Regions from separate parts of the Paenibacillus cucumis (ex Kampfer et al. 2016) genome, predicted to be linked through region 2. Evidence: riboswitches for the same ligand, from Rfam matches in the RefSeq annotation. Region 2 holds a riboswitch; each other region holds the start of a gene.
The links. A riboswitch is a leader RNA that binds a small molecule or an ion and turns the genes downstream of it on or off. The one in region 2 is predicted to bind cyclic di-AMP.
Positions count from the first base shown of each region.

Region 1 (4,140 bases), on a different contig from region 2:
GACTTCCAAGCCTATGTATGGTGGTATATCCGCAGGCAATATGGACCAATGAAGGAAGACGGTACAATCAGTAAGCGCGGATACAATATGGCCCATTTCTCCAAATTTGTTCGCCCAGGCTATGTCAGAGTAGATGCTTCCAAAAATCCGGATACAAATACTTACGTGTCCGCTTACAAAGGTGATAACAAGGTCGTCATCGTAGCCATTAACCGTAGCACTTCGGCAAAAAGTCAACGCTTTGTGTTGCAAAATGGCAATGCATCCACTGTATCTTCGTATGTAACAGACAGCAGTCGTAATCTGGCAAGTCTTGCACCAATTAACGTTTCCAATGGCGCATTCACAGCTCAACTCCCAGCACAGAGTGTAACAACATTTGTTGCTAATATTACTGGCGGCAACGGTGGCGGCAATGTAGGCACGGGCACCACATATGAGGCCGAAACAGGAACAACACTTACGGATGCAGTCATTGAAACAGCTTATCCGGGCTTCACCGGTTCTGGATATGTTAACTTCAACGCTTATACAGGCTCCGCAATCCAATGGAATGATATCAATAACACAATCACAGGCACCAAAAATGTAAAGTTTCGTTACGCTTTGGAAAGTGGTACGCGGACTCTAGATATTTATGTTAATGGCACAAAAGTACTCAGTAATGAGCCCTTTACTCAAACAGGAAGCTGGTCTACTTGGGGTGAAAAAACAATTCAAGTACCTATGAATTCAGGTACGAATACACTCCGAATCGTAACAACAGGTACAGAGGGACCCAACATTGATAACATTACGGTGACAGCAGCATCATAAGTTATCTGATTCTAAACCTTTTTCTTTTTTAGCTGGGCAAAAAGTAGCCAAGCTCCCATGTGGAATAGACCTAAGTTGCTCTACTCGTCTATTTTGAGACAATACTGTAATTAAAGACTGTTGATTGTTCTTTATATCATTAGATAGAAAAAGACCTCTTAGGCTATTGCTAAGAGGTCTTTTTCTATCTAATGCGGTCGAGAGGACTCGAACCTCCACGGGGGGTTAGCCCACACGGACCTGAACCGTGCGCGTCTGCCAATTCCGCCACGACCGCATATATTGTATCTTTCCAACTAATATCGGCGACAAGAATTAATATACCACGCGTAGTTTAACATGTCAACACATCTATTCATCACCAAATAAGTGCGAAACAGATATGTATCCGATTCGCACTTATCAGGCCTGCTTCAGATTAAGCTTATATATCCGTAAGTAGTGGACTTATTAGAAAATTGGTTAAATAAACAATTTTCTATAGCTTGGACGGCCAGTTGCCGTACCATGCATAACCGCCTCTTCTTTCCTTTTCTATATCGCTCAGCTTATATTTCACAACGCCATCACGTCCCACAAAGATCGGTTTGTCCGTACCGAGTTCATAGAAACGTGCCCAAATCGGTGATGCACTGGAATCAGCAATAATTCGGCTATCCCCATTCGCTCTCTCATACCGATATCCTGTAATTTTCACTTTATTAAACCAGGCTTCGGCACCTTTGATAGATGCAGTGATTCTTGAATTAGCCGGTCTCGTTTTCAGAAACTTCACAATGTTCACGCTTTCACCTGCCGTTAATGAAGGCACTTCATAGATTCTGGCTCCCGCAGGTCTAAGTGAACTGGAATCATGCTGTTGTCCCCAGGCCGTTAACTTCCCACCGGATACCACCTGGGTATTCAGGATAGCATCGACTCCTTTGGAAACTGCATTTTTACTGCGATTTGCAAGAGAACTGTCGATAAAGGAGAAGTTCCCCTTACGTCCTGCGACTTCATCAAGCATGTACATCACATTAATCATCGCATCATCATTATAGGTAATATGTTTATGATAGCCGGAACTTTGATAGACTTGAGGCCAACCGCCATTGGAATACTGCATATTAAGCAAAAAGTTGATGCCCTTGACCGCTGCAGCAGAGTATCGCGGATCATTTGTTTTTTTGAATTCACTTGCTAGCCTTCTGATTTCTGAGTATGTAGCTTTGTTATCGATCGTTGATTTGGCCCATTCACCTGACGTCTGACTGTAATCTTTTCTCCAGCCTCCATCAGGGCGCTGATTCTTTAAGATATCGGACATACTCGCCGTTGTACCGGAAGCATCAGCTGCCGATACGGTCGGTACAGGAAGGATAGCCATTCCCGCTACGGAGAATACCATAGAACACGCCAGTACAAATGTTACTAATTTTTTTGCTTTCACTCGACAACACTCTCCCCCATTCACAAATTTGATTACCTTTATCACATATATTCCAATGAAAACAATTTAAATACAAATTATGTATTTAATATGGTTATAATATGCAATAAATATATTTTTGTCAATATATGCAACAAACCAAAAAAATTTGTTAAACAGAATGGTTTCCTTTTTAGCTCATAACAATCTTGTTTATTATCCAAGTTCTCTCATATGAAACACAAATGACTTTTTTGTAATCTTTAACTCCCTAATTTCAACAAAATGATAACTAAAATCGATAATTCCGCTAACATTGAGGCTAAATGAACACCTTTAAACAGGTTTGACAATTACGCATTTATGCAATATAGTTTCAAATAGTTACAAAAACTTAATTATTCATTTGCCGAGTTTCAGGATTGAAAACGGGGGAACCATTTTGGGTGAATTATTCTTATACATAGGAAATATAGGGAACCTTCTACCGAACCCTTAGCTAACTCCGTAGGCATCGAAGGGAGAACATTGATTTTGAAAAAACTGATTATTTCCATTTTTGGGGCTGCTGTACTATTTACATCCGGGGCAACAAGCACAGAGGCAAGCACAATTAATACGATGGTTAACAATATGACAGGCATCCCGTACAAATGGGGCGGCACAACCATGGCTGGCTTCGATTGTTCCGGGTTTATGAGATATCTTTTCAACAAATATAGCATTGAGCTCCCTCGCACGTCGCAACAACAAGCGAAAGCCGGAACACCTGTCTCCAAAGCAAGCATTCGTACAGGAGATCTGGTCTTCTTCAACACAACAGGTAGAGGCATCTCACATACAGGAGTATACATCGGTGGAGGTCAATTCGCACATGCCTCCAGCAGCAAAGGTGTCAGCATCACCAAGTTGTCCAATCCGTATTTCAGTGATCGTTATGTAACCGCAAGACGGGTGACAGGTCAATTTATGTATAACAAAATGTTGGGTAAACTTTAATTGAATTTAAAGAACGGGGAGTAGCCTTTGGCTACCTCCTTACAGTAAAGAAAGTAAAGATGAGCTATAAAAAAACAAGGTCATACGCCTCTATTAAAGAGGTGTATGACCTTGTTAATTTTTGTTTTACTTCATTCACTAATGGAGCGCCTTCTGCACCCTCATTGCTCCCTGTGACAGAGCATGTCCGCCGCCCACTGCACCAGCAACAGCTACCGTCTCCATGATCTCCTGATCGGTCGCTCCCTTGGACCGGGCTTCCTCCACATGATAGAACGTGCACACTTCGTTATTAGCAAACAAACCGATACCTAGCGCAATTAACTGCTTGGTTTTGGCGTCAAGCACACCCGGCTGGAAGCACTCTCCCGTAAACTCATGATATGATTTCACCACATCCGGGAGAACGTCGCTTAATGCGCCAATCTGATCCTTATACGCATGAACTTTATCATTCATCAATGTCATGACTTGCAACACACCCTTTCGGCTGTAAATACAGCGAATTGTTCCACTGTACCTATCTTCTCTCGCGTGCGTCGCAAATATGCCTGATCCTGATGGTAATTCCAAACATTTGGTGTAGCAGACATTCTCTTTGAAGGAGCTTTCCGGTAACGTGAATCCGTTAAGCTAAGCACTCATGTCATTTATTCACTTAAAACACTTTGACGAGGCTCACTGAACAGCTGATAACGGTAAGACCGATCCAGCTTCACAACACGGCGATTTTGCCTGCGAATAAGTACTTGCTCATCATCCCAGGCTACCACGATGCCCGTTACATCATTAGACTCCAGTTCATCCCGCACTACTCTTACCTTCTCCCCTGACAAACGCAGGGCATCCAATTCTGTATCACTAATCATGTCATAACTCCTATACTCAAATTTCTTTACAAAAAGAGACCTAAA
Region 1 is NZ_JACLIC010000002.1:333,715-337,854, reverse strand. Features, by position in the region: gene xynC (glucuronoarabinoxylan endo-1,4-beta-xylanase XynC) at 1-816, shown strand, start outside; tRNA gene H7T88_RS01470 (tRNA-Leu) at 1,009-1,093, opposite strand; gene pelA (pectate lyase) at 1,295-2,248, opposite strand; cyclic di-AMP (ydaO/yuaA leader) riboswitch at 2,625-2,756, shown strand; gene H7T88_RS01460 (C40 family peptidase) at 2,762-3,226, shown strand; gene H7T88_RS01455 (carboxymuconolactone decarboxylase family protein) at 3,365-3,694, opposite strand; gene H7T88_RS01450 (hypothetical protein) at 3,877-4,095, opposite strand.
Region 1: it holds a riboswitch for cyclic di-AMP, as region 2 does, so the genes downstream of both, H7T88_RS01460 (C40 family peptidase) here and H7T88_RS20460 (C40 family peptidase) in region 2, are expected to answer to the same signal.

Region 2 (4,140 bases):
AGGCACACAGACCATAACATGGACTCATCCGGGCAAAAAAACGGTGAACGAACTTTATTTTCATATGTACCCTAATGCATTCTCCTCTGCGGATACTACATTTATGAAAGAATCGGGCGGTAAGCTTCGCGGCGATGTCATGCCTACAGATGGTTATGGCTCCATGAAATTTACTGACATGCAGACGGAGGATGGGCTCTCTCTGCTACACCGGATGCAGTATGTACAGCCGGATGACGGGAACATCAAAGACAAAACGCTGATTAAGGTTCGTCTCCCTAAACCCGTCAAGGGCGGGGAAAGCATCACAATACGCACATCGTTTGAAGTAAGTTTACCCAAAATTTTCGCAAGGATGGGCAAAACAGATGATTTTGTCATGGCAGGCCAGTGGTTTCCTAAACTCAGTGCTTACGAGCCTGTTGGAAGACGGGGCCGTACCATAGAAGGCTGGAACCTGCATCAGTATCACGGGAACTCCGAGTTCTATGCTGACTTCGGTATCTACAGTGTGCGTATCCGAGTACCCGAAACATACAAGGTGGCAGCAACCGGATTCCCCACGCAGCAGGCAGCCTTGAAGAATGGTGAGAAAGTGTATCAATTTTATGCCGATGATGTGCATGATTTCGCTTGGGCAGCCTCACCTGATTTTGTGTATGCAGAGGAACCCTTCTCTGCCCCCAACGTGCCCGGTGTACGCATTAAACTCTACCTTGATCCGGCACATCAGGATCTGAAGGAGCGGTATCTCTTTGCTGCCAAAGCCGCATTAACGAATTACAGCAAGTGGTTTGGTCCCTATCCTTATGCCACCTTATCTATCGTGGTTCCGCCAAAAGCTGCAAACGGGGCCGGAGGCATGGAGTACCCAACTCTCATTACAGCCTTTGGGGCCGATGACACAACACCGGGTTACGATCTGGAACGCACCGTTGTTCATGAAATTGGACATCAATACTTCTACGGCATGGTTGCGAGCAATGAGTTTGAGGAGGCCTGGCTGGATGAAGGGTTCACCTCCTATGCAGAAGATAAACTGATGGAACAGGAATACGGATTGATTCCGAATCTACCGGTACAATCAGGTCTGATCACATCTCCGGCTCCTCTAACACAGCCCTCGTGGAAGTTTGACTCACAGAATCAATATGCTTCCAACGTGTACACAAGGGGCAAACTGGTGCTACTCGGCATTGAACAGCAAGTCGGAGCGAAGACCATGGAACGAATCCTTTCGACGTATGTAAAAAAATATCGTTTTAAACATCCCGCAACGGGTGATTTTCAAAAGGTGGTTGAGCAAGTCACCCGCACCTCCTGGGCGGATTACTTTGACCAATATGTCTACCGGAACGGCATGGCCGATTTTGCTGTAGAGAAGATCAACGTTTCTTCTATAGAGAAGGACGGCAAAAAAATGTACGAGTCCTCTGTCACCATTATCAAAAAAGGCAGTGACTTTCCCAAGGTTCCTGTTCGAATTGCGTTTGAGGACGGCCATACCGTAACCAAACACTGGGATGGCCGCGAGGAGCGCGTCACCTATAAACTGACATATACATCTCCTGTCACCTGGGCCATGACTGACCCTTTGTATGACATCGTGCTCGAAAATCGCCATATGAACAATTTCCTGAGAACCGGACTGGACGAGCAAGTCAAATCCCGCTGGAACATGAGTGCTACGAAACTAATTGAAGCCATATTCGGAGGTCTGTCATGGTGAGGTGGAGACAGTGAAAGCAAAAATTCGTGAAGGCTGGTTTCTTGTCCGTCAGCATATGTTTATTGCCGCACTCTTGTTTATCTATCAATTAACTTGGGGTTATTTCATCTACCGGTTGGTTCAATCGGCTGTCGTTCCTCTATTACTACGTTATCCAACGGATGATGTCGGCGAGCTAAGCACACTTTTATTCAAAATGGAAAGCCAGCTCAGCCTGTCCGGTCCGGAGGTCCAGCGTTATCTGTGGATTTTGGGCGGCATGTTATTGCTTCGCCTGCTGATCAGTCCACTTATTCAGGCCGGGTTACTCTACTCCCTGCAACATTATCAATCTACTGAAGAACGCATTCCTTTTATTCGGGGCATCAAAACGTTATGGAAACCCATGATATTGCTACACACGATACGTACCTTTCTCATGTTCTTGCCTGCATACTGGCTTCTGCCCAAATTGTTTTCTACAATAATGGACAGTTTTCATTCTCTTCATTTATTACTTCCCGGCATTCCATATGTAGCAGGCTGGATTATTTATGGCTGGATTGTACATCATGCAGTGCTCTACATGCAGTTTGGTATTTCTGACCCGGATGCAGAAGGGCGAATCCACGGGACGCTCAAGGGACTGTGGATTGCTGTGCGCCGCATCTTTGCTGTCATCGGCATTGCGCTGGTGCTGGGAGTTGTGCATTTAGTGGTCTTTGGTGCATTCACTTCCGCTTCCTGGTTCTTGACAGGACTATCCGGATTAATCCTGCAACAATCCTATCCGCTTGCCCGAAGCCTACTCAGTATGTGGAAAGTATGTAGTCATTTCCGTTTATGGCAGTCCACATCTACCAGACATGAAAATCATATACGTTGAACTAAAATGTTACACGCCATCTGAGATCGCTTTCAAAAATAAAGAAATGTTACCATCTCATGTTAAACATTTCATTGGTTATTACGTATAAATACGCAAACCTCGACCTTTCCCCGTCAAAGGTCGAGGTTTTTTTTGTTAATTTTACTGCTAAACGTTGCCAAAGTACTAAGCCTCTGGTACAATAAGCGCAGTGAGTTTTTAGTAACAACTTTGTAATCTTTAAATCCTTATTTGTAACAACTTTAAATTAAATCCTTAAAATTAAATTTTCTTTTCATTTTTCAGGTGCATAACTAGCATAGCCAAATTCCTGGCACCTGGGAAGCGGGGGAACCAGTTATGGGTGAATTGATCTTGAAACAGAGGGATCATAGGGGACCTTCAACCGAATCCTTAAGCTAACCTCGCAGGCGTTGGAAGGGGTATATCACTTGTTTAAGAAGAAACTGACCGCAGCAGTACTTAGCCTCACATTTGCATTATCACTTGGAGCAGGCAGCGCATTTGCAGATTCTAAGATGGATAAAGTAATTGATTCAGCAATGGGAACTACATACAAAAGCGGAGGAACAACGCTTGACGGTTTTGACTGCTCCGGATTCACACGGTATGTATTCGACAAATTAGGTATTGATTTGGCTCGTCAATCTAGCTCCCAATACGACATGGGTGATTCCGTATCTCGCATGGAGATGAGACCTGGAGATCTGGTGTTCTTCAACACAACAGGTAAAGGTATATCACACGTAGGCATTTTTGTAGGAAGTGGCAAGTTTGCACATTCTTCTTCTTCCAAAGGTGTAACGATCAGCTCTTTGAGTGAGAACTACTGGGCTAACCGCTACGTTGGCGCTAAACGGATCATGAGCACGGACGATTATGAGTCACTGGCCCTTGACTAGGTACAAGCTGTAATCAACATGATGTTGGAACCATGTAACTCTACTGTAACGAAATACGAAGTATAAACAGAACCGCCCGGTACATTCTCCGCAGGAATGTATCCGGCGGTTTTTTTATGCTTTCTGACTCTGTGTAGTTCCCGATGTTGCAAGTCATGGTGTGTATGTGAACTAACACGTTCGCCTACTTTCGTTTGTCCGTGCCCTTATCATGTTTTTACCCAGCCTGTTATAATATAAACGGAATGATCACGACTTTTGTTTCAATTTTTATCTGATCATATGAAGACTTGCCTAATACACAGCTCTTTTGTAGAGTGAACAATGACACGGATATTGGAGAAAGGAGCATGCACTGTTATATGAAGAATGAAGCCTCTTTGATACTTCATGTTGTACCGATGCAAGAAGAACATGCTGAACTTATATGTGGCTGGAAATACGCCCCACCTTACAATATCTATAGCTGGCTTCCTTGGGAACAGATGAAAGCACTCGAAGTCGAGTTCGGTGATGCACAGCTCAGACAACAACAATATGCGATTATCCTGGATCAACATGACCAGGTTTATGGGTTTGCACAATATTTTCCGCTCCAGCATGTCACACGAATCGGTCTCGGTATGCGCCCCGATCTGTGT
Region 2 is NZ_JACLIC010000035.1:18,276-22,415, reverse strand. Features, by position in the region: gene H7T88_RS20470 (M1 family metallopeptidase) at 1-1,729, shown strand, start outside; gene H7T88_RS20465 (hypothetical protein) at 1,740-2,594, shown strand; cyclic di-AMP (ydaO/yuaA leader) riboswitch at 2,888-3,025, shown strand; gene H7T88_RS20460 (C40 family peptidase) at 3,029-3,499, shown strand; gene H7T88_RS20455 (GNAT family N-acetyltransferase) at 3,862-4,140, shown strand, end outside.

Region 3 (4,140 bases), on a different contig from region 2:
TATCCTTCTCTATATGTTATATATGGTGGAATTATGGCTTTCATGACCTGATGATGCAATGAAACTTCTCACACACGCATAAAAGAAACAGGCAACGGGCATACCATAGAGAACGCAATTTTGGAAAAAGGAGGCCGTTAACATGCGAATACGCCTCGTCATGCTCGCACTCGTTACTATTATATGCTCTGGGGTTTATACAGCTCCTTTAGCCCCTGCGCCTGTGTCTGCTGCTTCATCTGAGGAACCTTCTTCAACCCTCAGTGATACACCGGCGTCTGGGTCAGATGTTAAAGAAGAACAGTTGACTCTAGGTCAACTTCGTCAAAAATACGCGGATACGTTCAAAACCAATGGCCCTTCCACCAAACAAGTTGCGCTGACTTTTGATGATGTACCTGATCCAAGATTTACACCGCAGGTACTTGATGTATTAAAAAAATATAAGGTTCGTGCTACTTTTTTTGTTGTTGGCAGCCGTGCGGAGAAACACCCGGACTTGGTGAAACGGATGGTGAAAGAAGGACATATCGTTGGCAATCACAGCTACAATCATCCTGAATTCAGCAAATTATCAATGACTGCCTTTCGCAAACAAATACTACATACCGGCGATATCATTCACCGCCTGACGGGGTATACGCCCAAAATGATTCGTCCTCCGTATGGGGACATTAACGAAGAACAGTTGAGATGGGCTGCAAAACAGCATTACAGCATCGTGAATTGGAATGTGGATTCTCTCGATTGGAAGGGACTAGACAAGGAAAAGGTAAAACATAATATTCTCACCGCGGTGAAACCTGGTTCCATCGTATTACAACATGCTGGCGGCGGTACAGGTTCGAACCTGAAAGGTACAGTAGAGGCTTTGCCTGAGGTTATTGAGGAATTGCGAAACCGAGGATATGAATTAGTTACATTGGACGAGATGCTTAAACTGCCAAAAGAGAAACAATAATTGAAAGAACAGGGTGTCCCTCTACGTCGTCATGAATTATGCCTATCATGATTACGCAAGAAAGAACACCCTGTTTATTAATGCTCAATTCAACTTATGACCTCACATCCATAAATGAGAGGGTTTAAGCCTTATTTTAAAATGTACAACTCAATATCCTGAAAACCAAACGAACTAACGAACTGTTTGCTTCCAGGGATAAAGATGTCAATACGATTTCCCTTGATCGCGCTACCTGCATCCAAAGCCGTTGCTACGAAAGCCTGTTTCGGCAATCCAGGGTGTGTATGCCCTGTCACTAATACCTTGGTTCCAAAAGGGATAACCTTGGGATCCACTGCGATTGTGCCGAGTTCGAGCGGGTTGCCAAAATAATCAACGGGGCCCCATCCACCATTCTCGGAAGCATCTGCGGAATACGCTGTTGCTTTAACACTAAGCGTTTTGCTATAGTCGAATGTTTTCCCCCAAGCCTGTACCACTTTATTATCTGTATTCACGTCCAGGCTTGCAGCAGTCACCGTTTTTTCCTGCGACTTCGCTTGAACTGGTGCCGCTTCTACTTTGTTTTCGTTACCTGGGATTGTAATTTTCAAACCACCATAGATGTTATAAGGTGAGATGTCTTTATTCGTTTTAATTAATGTGTTCATATCAACGCCGTATTGCTTGGATAAGGTGAAGAAGGTATCCCCTTCTTTGGCCACATGAACGGAATCCGCGTGAGCCGGAACGGCTTGAATGAATAGAATGGATGTCAGTAGTGCGATGGCTGTTTTGGCTAAACGTTTCTTGTTATGCATGGTCTTCCTCCCTCATGATGCCTGCGAAGTTAGTTGTCGGATTCGGATGGAGGAACCCACCCTATAGGCTGTACGTGACATGCTGAAGCATTATGTATTCCTAATTCACCCCAAGCAGCATATTTCTCAAATCATTAACTATGTCTGCATTGTTACGTCCCCCGCACTTCCGCTTCGGAAGTTTCGGCAGTCTTGAATATATCACAAATTTGTAACCTTAAGCTGTAGTAAATGTTTCCATTTGGCGTTTTAATTCATTTTACAGGTAACAGAAAAGTTACTTTTTCAGCTCTACCTTTTCTGCAAACAACAAAAAAGCGTCACCGGATCTTTCGATCCGATAACGCCGTTATTCATTTGATTCTATATACGGAATGGCATGAATTAAAGTACTTTTGCAAGAAAGTCTCGCGTACGCGGATGTTTTGGCGCACCAAACACTTCATCCGGGGTACCTTCCTCAACGATGACGCCGCCGTCCATGAACAGAATGCGGTCTCCCACCTCACGCGCAAAACCCATCTCATGCGTTACAATGACCATCGTCATTCCGCCTTCAGCAAGCCGTTTCATGACTTCCAATACCTCTCCGACCATCTCCGGATCAAGGGCCGATGTTGGCTCGTCAAACAGCATCACATGCGGCTGCATCGCGAGTGCTCTTGCAATGGCAATCCGTTGCTTTTGACCACCGGACAGCTGGTTAGGATATACATCTTTTTTGTCCGCCAAACCGACTGTCTTCAGGAGATCCTCGGCAATTTTGTTAGCCTCATCCGTGGATTGTTTCTTCACCTTGATTGGAGCAATCGTAATATTTTGCTGAACCGTTTTATGAGGGAACAGATTAAAATGCTGGAACACCATGCCCATCTTCTCACGTGTAGCATTAATGTTATGCTTCGGATCGGTTATCGAAACACCTTCGAAATCGATCTGTCCCGATGATGGCTGTTCCAACAGGTTCAGACAACGCAGAAATGTACTTTTACCCGAACCGGAAGGACCAATAACTACAACAACCTCACCTTTGCCGATCGTTACGTCGATGCCTTTCAGGACATCATTTTTACCATATGATTTGTGTAATTGCCTAACGTCTATCACTTGCACCCAACTTCCTTTCCAATCGTCCGAGCAGCTTGGACAGAATAAATGTCATCACAAAGTAAATGGCTGCCGCAATAATGAACGGGTTCAGACCCTGGAATGTGAGATTTTTGACTACACTTGCTTGATACATAATATCCACCATACCGATGACCGAAATAATGGATGATTCTTTAATGATCGTTACGAACTCGTTACCGATGGCTGGCAAAACGGCCTTGAAGGCCTGTGGCAGAATAATGTAACGCATCGCTGCGCCTCTGCCCATACCTAATGAACGGGCTGCTTCCAGTTGACCACGATCAACGCCTTGAATACCGGCACGGAAAATCTCGGCGAGATACGCACCGCTGTTAATGGAAAGCGTCATAATCCCTGCTTGAAGTGCTGAGAAGTTAATGCCAAAAGTTAGCGACACCCCGTAATAGATAATCATAAGTTGTACCAGCATTGGCGTCCCGCGGATCACCTCTACATAAGTTGTACCAATCCAGCGAAGAATCGCCATATTATGAAGACGGAACAGGCAAATAATCAGACCGATGATGACCCCGAATATTACGCCTAGCGCCGACAACAGGAGCGTGTAACCGATACCTGTTGCATATAAGCCTTTGTATTCCCAGAACAATTGAAAAATGTTTTGAGATTTATTGACTTTGTCAGCCATCAGGAGACTTGCTTCTGTAACCATCTGGTTGATCTTATCTTCGCTTTTCAAGCGGTCCAAGGTTTTGTTTACAGAGGCTAATAACTCCGTATTGCCCTTACGAATCCCGACAGCGGCTTCAGCCTGTTCTTCGTCAGGAACTGCTGCCGCAAGACCGATAATGTCATCCAGGTAACCAGCGGCTACGGTATCTTCTACAATAGCTGCGTCAACGCGTTTCGTTTGCAGTTGTAGCACGATGTCGGAGATTTTATCCAGTGAAGTCAGCTTTGCACCAGGAATCTTCTGTCCGATGGTTTCTTGAATGGATCCTTTTTGCACGCCAATCTTGACATTTTCCAGTGATTTCATGTCCGGATATTTGTCTTTGTCGACATTACGAACCATAATCACTTGTTTGGATTTGTAATACGTATCTGAAAAATCAATGCTTTTCTTACGCTCATCTGTCGGCGTCATGCCGGAGACGACCAAGTCTACACGACCACTCTGAAGTGCGGGCAAAAGTCCGTCGAAGCCCATATCCTCGATAACGAGTTCAGCTCCAAGATCCGCCGCAATTTCTTTGGCAATCGCAATATCAAATCCGACGATTT
Region 3 is NZ_JACLIC010000025.1:121,119-125,258, reverse strand. Features, by position in the region: gene H7T88_RS16820 (polysaccharide deacetylase family protein) at 143-961, shown strand; gene H7T88_RS16815 (3D domain-containing protein) at 1,093-1,764, opposite strand; cyclic di-AMP (ydaO/yuaA leader) riboswitch at 1,767-1,963, opposite strand; gene H7T88_RS16810 (amino acid ABC transporter ATP-binding protein) at 2,149-2,871, opposite strand; gene H7T88_RS16805 (ABC transporter substrate-binding protein/permease) at 2,858-4,140, opposite strand, start outside.
Region 3: it holds a riboswitch for cyclic di-AMP, as region 2 does, so the genes downstream of both, H7T88_RS16815 (3D domain-containing protein) here and H7T88_RS20460 (C40 family peptidase) in region 2, are expected to answer to the same signal.

Region 4 (4,140 bases), on a different contig from region 2:
TCCCCTAAGGAGGTACAGCACCGCGTATTACGACAACAAATTGCATTGGCACGTGAATTGAGTATGCCTATCGTCATCCATAATCGGGATGCTCATGAGGACATTGTGCGTATTTTACGTGAGGAGAAGGCTGGTGAGGTTGGAGGTGTGATGCATTCTTTCTCCGGTAGCTGGGAAACGGCGAAAATGTGTCTGGATTTAGGGTTCCATCTGTCCTTCGGAGGACCGGTCACTTTCAAAAATGCCAAGCAACCGAAAGAGGTGCTCGCCAAGGTTCCGATGGATCGATTTTTCTTAGAAACGGACTCCCCGTATCTCACACCGCATCCTTATCGTGGAAAACGAAATGAGACAGCGCATGTACGTCTGGTTGCTGAAGCAGCTGCGGAAATTAAAGGCATTTCGGTAGAGGAAATTGCTGCAATTACCACCAAAAATGCCATGGAACGATTTGGGATTCGATAAGAAAACGAGTAAATCGGGTGAAAAAGGGAGATACAGAGAGGTAATTTGCTCTTTGTCTCGAATAATTGCAGAATATTACAATATTTTAACCAAATATTTAGAAAAACGTACTTGATCCGTGCTTTACAACATGCATCAAAACAGGATATCATCTTTTCAGTGAATTGTTGCGCGGAAAATTGGACAGATGTTCGGGGGATGAACAAAGGGACACTTTCCGATGAGACAACATTACTTTCATGAATCAATCTCGCTGAGTCTCCGTTAACGGAGAGCGGGGGAACCAATAGGGCTTAAACATCGGTGATTCTAGCCGGTGCGCATCGTTCGCTGACCCAAAAGCAGCGGAATGTTCTGCGAAGCCGTATTTGATTTCTTCTTTGGGTCTCGGGGTGAATTCAAGGGCGTCCGCCATGAGCGGGTGACCTAAGATAGGGCGGCTCTCTTTCGCCCGAACCCGACAGCTAACCTCGCAAGCGGAAAAAGAGAGGCAACCTCGTGCATGAATTTCCGATATTCAAAATCATTCGGAAGCCACGAAAGGGTCTCTTACACTCTTTCTTTGGCTTTTTTTGTTTTGAATAAAAGAAATATTGTCATCATACGGTATGTATTCAGGAGGATGACATCATGTTGCGAAGAGGGGTTCATGGTGCAGAACCGGTCATTATCTCTGATCTGTGTTCTGTAGAAAAATTGTTATAGTCGCGTCAAAGACATCATGCATTACTTTAGACGGCGAGGCTATGAAGGAGGACGGAGAAGTGGGCATATTCCAACCAGAAGAGACCCATGAGTCACGATCATCCAGTAAGTCTTTCGCGTTGCGGTGGAAGCATGAGAACTTGCGTCAAATGGCATTGATCGCGATATTCTCAATTGCGCTTGCAATCATGATCTTGTTAGTCGTTTACGGTCAGGCCGGGAAGCAGGTTTCACTGGTTATTGACGGCAAAGCTCAAGTGGTAGAGACTCGTACAGGAATGCTTCAGGAAATGCTGGAGGAGCAGTCAATCACAGTCAGCCCTCACGACAAGGTATCCATGCCCATGAATGGGGCGATTACCGACGGAGACCGAATCGTTATTGAGCGGGCCGTTCCAGTTAAAATCACGGCAGACGGAGACACCAAGACTCTTTATACAACCGATTCATCGGTACAGGGTGTAATTCAGCAATCAGGTATTCAAGTTGAAGATCATGATAAAGTGTATCCAGCGCTCGGAACCGCAATTAAAGCGGATATGAAGATTCGTGTAGTGCGTGTAACAAAGCATACAGTGGATGTGAAACAACCGATTGCTTACAAGGTTGTGAAAACGGCAGACCCAAGTTTGTTCCAAGGGGATAACCGTGTTGTAGTGAAAGGCAAGGAAGGCACAATTGTGCAACATATCGAAAAGGTATTTCAAGATGGAGAACTTGTCTCCAAAAAAGTGGTAGGTAAAACGGTCGCCACCAATCGTGTAGATAAAGTGATTGCGGTAGGTACAAAGGCTAAACCGGTTGTGAAGGAACCTGAGGTTCAATTGGTATCGGCCAAAACTTCGACGACCAAAAAAGCTGTAACAACGAACTCGAAGAAAACATCTGCCTCGGGCAGCAAGGTGATTACGGTCTCCGGGAATTCTTTTAAATACTCTAAAGTTTTGAAAAATGTATCGATGACAGCCTACTCTTCTGAAGAGCCGGGTATTGGTACAAAAACAGCTTCCGGTACTCGTGTAACGGAGGGGCGCACCATTGCAGTTGATCCCAAGGTCATTCCAATCGGCTGGTGGGTATACATTGAGGGCCTCGGCTTCCGTCGTGCGGAAGATACAGGCGGCGCTATTAAAGGCAACAAAATTGACGTTTATTACGACAGTGTGAAGCACGCCCTGAATTTCGGACGTAAAAAAGGCAAAACGGTCTATGTGATTGGTCCAGTTAAGCCGGAAGCGAACTAAAATCGTTTTACTTTGAAATGGGAATGCTATAAAATAGTTGCATGAATGATTCATGCGGAATATGCGGCGGAGGGGTCTGAATTCAGTCTCCTCCGCCGTTTGGCAGAGAAGAGGATATTCCTCTTCTTTTTGCGTTAGAAAGGAAGAAAAGGAACATGATAAAAGAAGTGATTGTTGTGGAGGGTCGTGACGACACGGTAGCGATTCGTCGGGCGGTCGAAGCGGATACGATTGAAACCGGAGGCTCTGCCATTAATCAGCGTATTCTGAAGCGAATTGCACTTGCTCAAGAGAGACGTGGCGTCATTATCCTGACGGATCCGGATCATGCGGGAGAGCGTATCCGCAAAATTATCGCCAATAAGGTCCCTGGCTGCAAGCATGCTTTTATTCCAGAAGCGGATGCAACGCGCAAAGGAGATATCGGGGTAGAGAATGCTTCACCGGAAGCGATTCGTCATGCACTTGCTCGCGTACACACATCCTATGAGGGTGCACCTAGTCTAATCGATTGGGAGGACCTCATTGAAGCAGGATTGATCATACACCCGCAAGCAGCCGCACGCCGTATGGAGATGGGCAATCTGCTTGGTATCGGGTATTGTAACGGCAAGCAGTTCCATAAACGGCTGAGTGTATTTCAGATTACAAGAGAAGAGTTCTCCACTGCATTAGCGCAAATTGAACGTGAAGGAATGTGAGCATATGAAGGATATGGAGCAAACCATTGAAATAGCAACACCCAAACGTACCAAAGAAATTATTCAAAGGCATGGATTCTCCTTCAAGAAAAGTCTGGGTCAGAATTTCTTGATCGATCAAAATATATTGAACAAAATCGTAGGCGCAGCTGATTTGGACGAGTCCAAGGGAGCGCTGGAGATTGGTCCGGGTATTGGAGCACTTACAGAGCGCCTTGCGCGTATAGCTGGCCCTGTTACAGCTGTTGAGATTGACCAGCGCCTGTTACCGATTCTTGGAGAAGTGATGGAACCCTACCCTAACGTACGTGTTCATCATGGAGATGTACTCAAGCTGGACCTGGCAGAACTGTTTGCTACGGACTTTGCCTCCGTTGATAAGGTAAGTGTAGTAGCGAACTTGCCCTATTATGTAACGACCCCAATCATGATGAAGCTTTTGGAAGAAAAGTTGCCAGTGGATAGCATTGTGGTCATGATTCAGAAAGAAGTAGCCGAGCGCATGGCGGCTGCACCAGGTTCCAAAGATTATGGTAGCCTAAGCATCGCCGTGCAGTATTACAGTATGCCAGAACTGGTCTGTGTGGTGCCGCCTACGGTATTTATCCCACAGCCGAATGTAGAGTCTGCAGTAATTAAGCTGAAGGTGCGTGAGCACCCACCAGTACAGGTTCCGAACGAAGCACACTATTTCGAGGTGGTACAGGCTTCTTTTGCCCAGCGGAGAAAAACAATCTCCAATAATCTCAAAGCTCGTTTCTTCACCAAGGAGAACAGGGAACAGGCAGACCTCCTGTTAGAACAGGCAGGCATTCAACCTTCACGGCGTGGTGAGACATTGAGTCTACAGGAGTATGCGACCCTTAGCACCGTGATGTGGGAGGCTGGGGTTCGCGGCGAGCTTTAATTTCAATGAACCAATCCGGGTCTCTGCCCATACGATGGGGTAGAGGTGATAATGGTGATGAATATCGGAGACTTGGTCGTTCGGAAGTCATACGGCGGCGATGTGACTTTCCGGGTAG
Region 4 is NZ_JACLIC010000022.1:12,973-17,112, forward strand. Features, by position in the region: gene H7T88_RS13095 (TatD family hydrolase) at 1-465, shown strand, start outside; cyclic di-AMP (ydaO/yuaA leader) riboswitch at 707-960, shown strand; gene H7T88_RS13100 (resuscitation-promoting factor) at 1,230-2,414, shown strand; gene rnmV (ribonuclease M5) at 2,570-3,115, shown strand; gene rsmA (16S rRNA (adenine(1518)-N(6)/adenine(1519)-N(6))-dimethyltransferase RsmA) at 3,120-4,022, shown strand; gene yabG (sporulation peptidase YabG) at 4,080-4,140, shown strand, end outside.
Region 4: it holds a riboswitch for cyclic di-AMP, as region 2 does, so the genes downstream of both, H7T88_RS13100 (resuscitation-promoting factor) here and H7T88_RS20460 (C40 family peptidase) in region 2, are expected to answer to the same signal.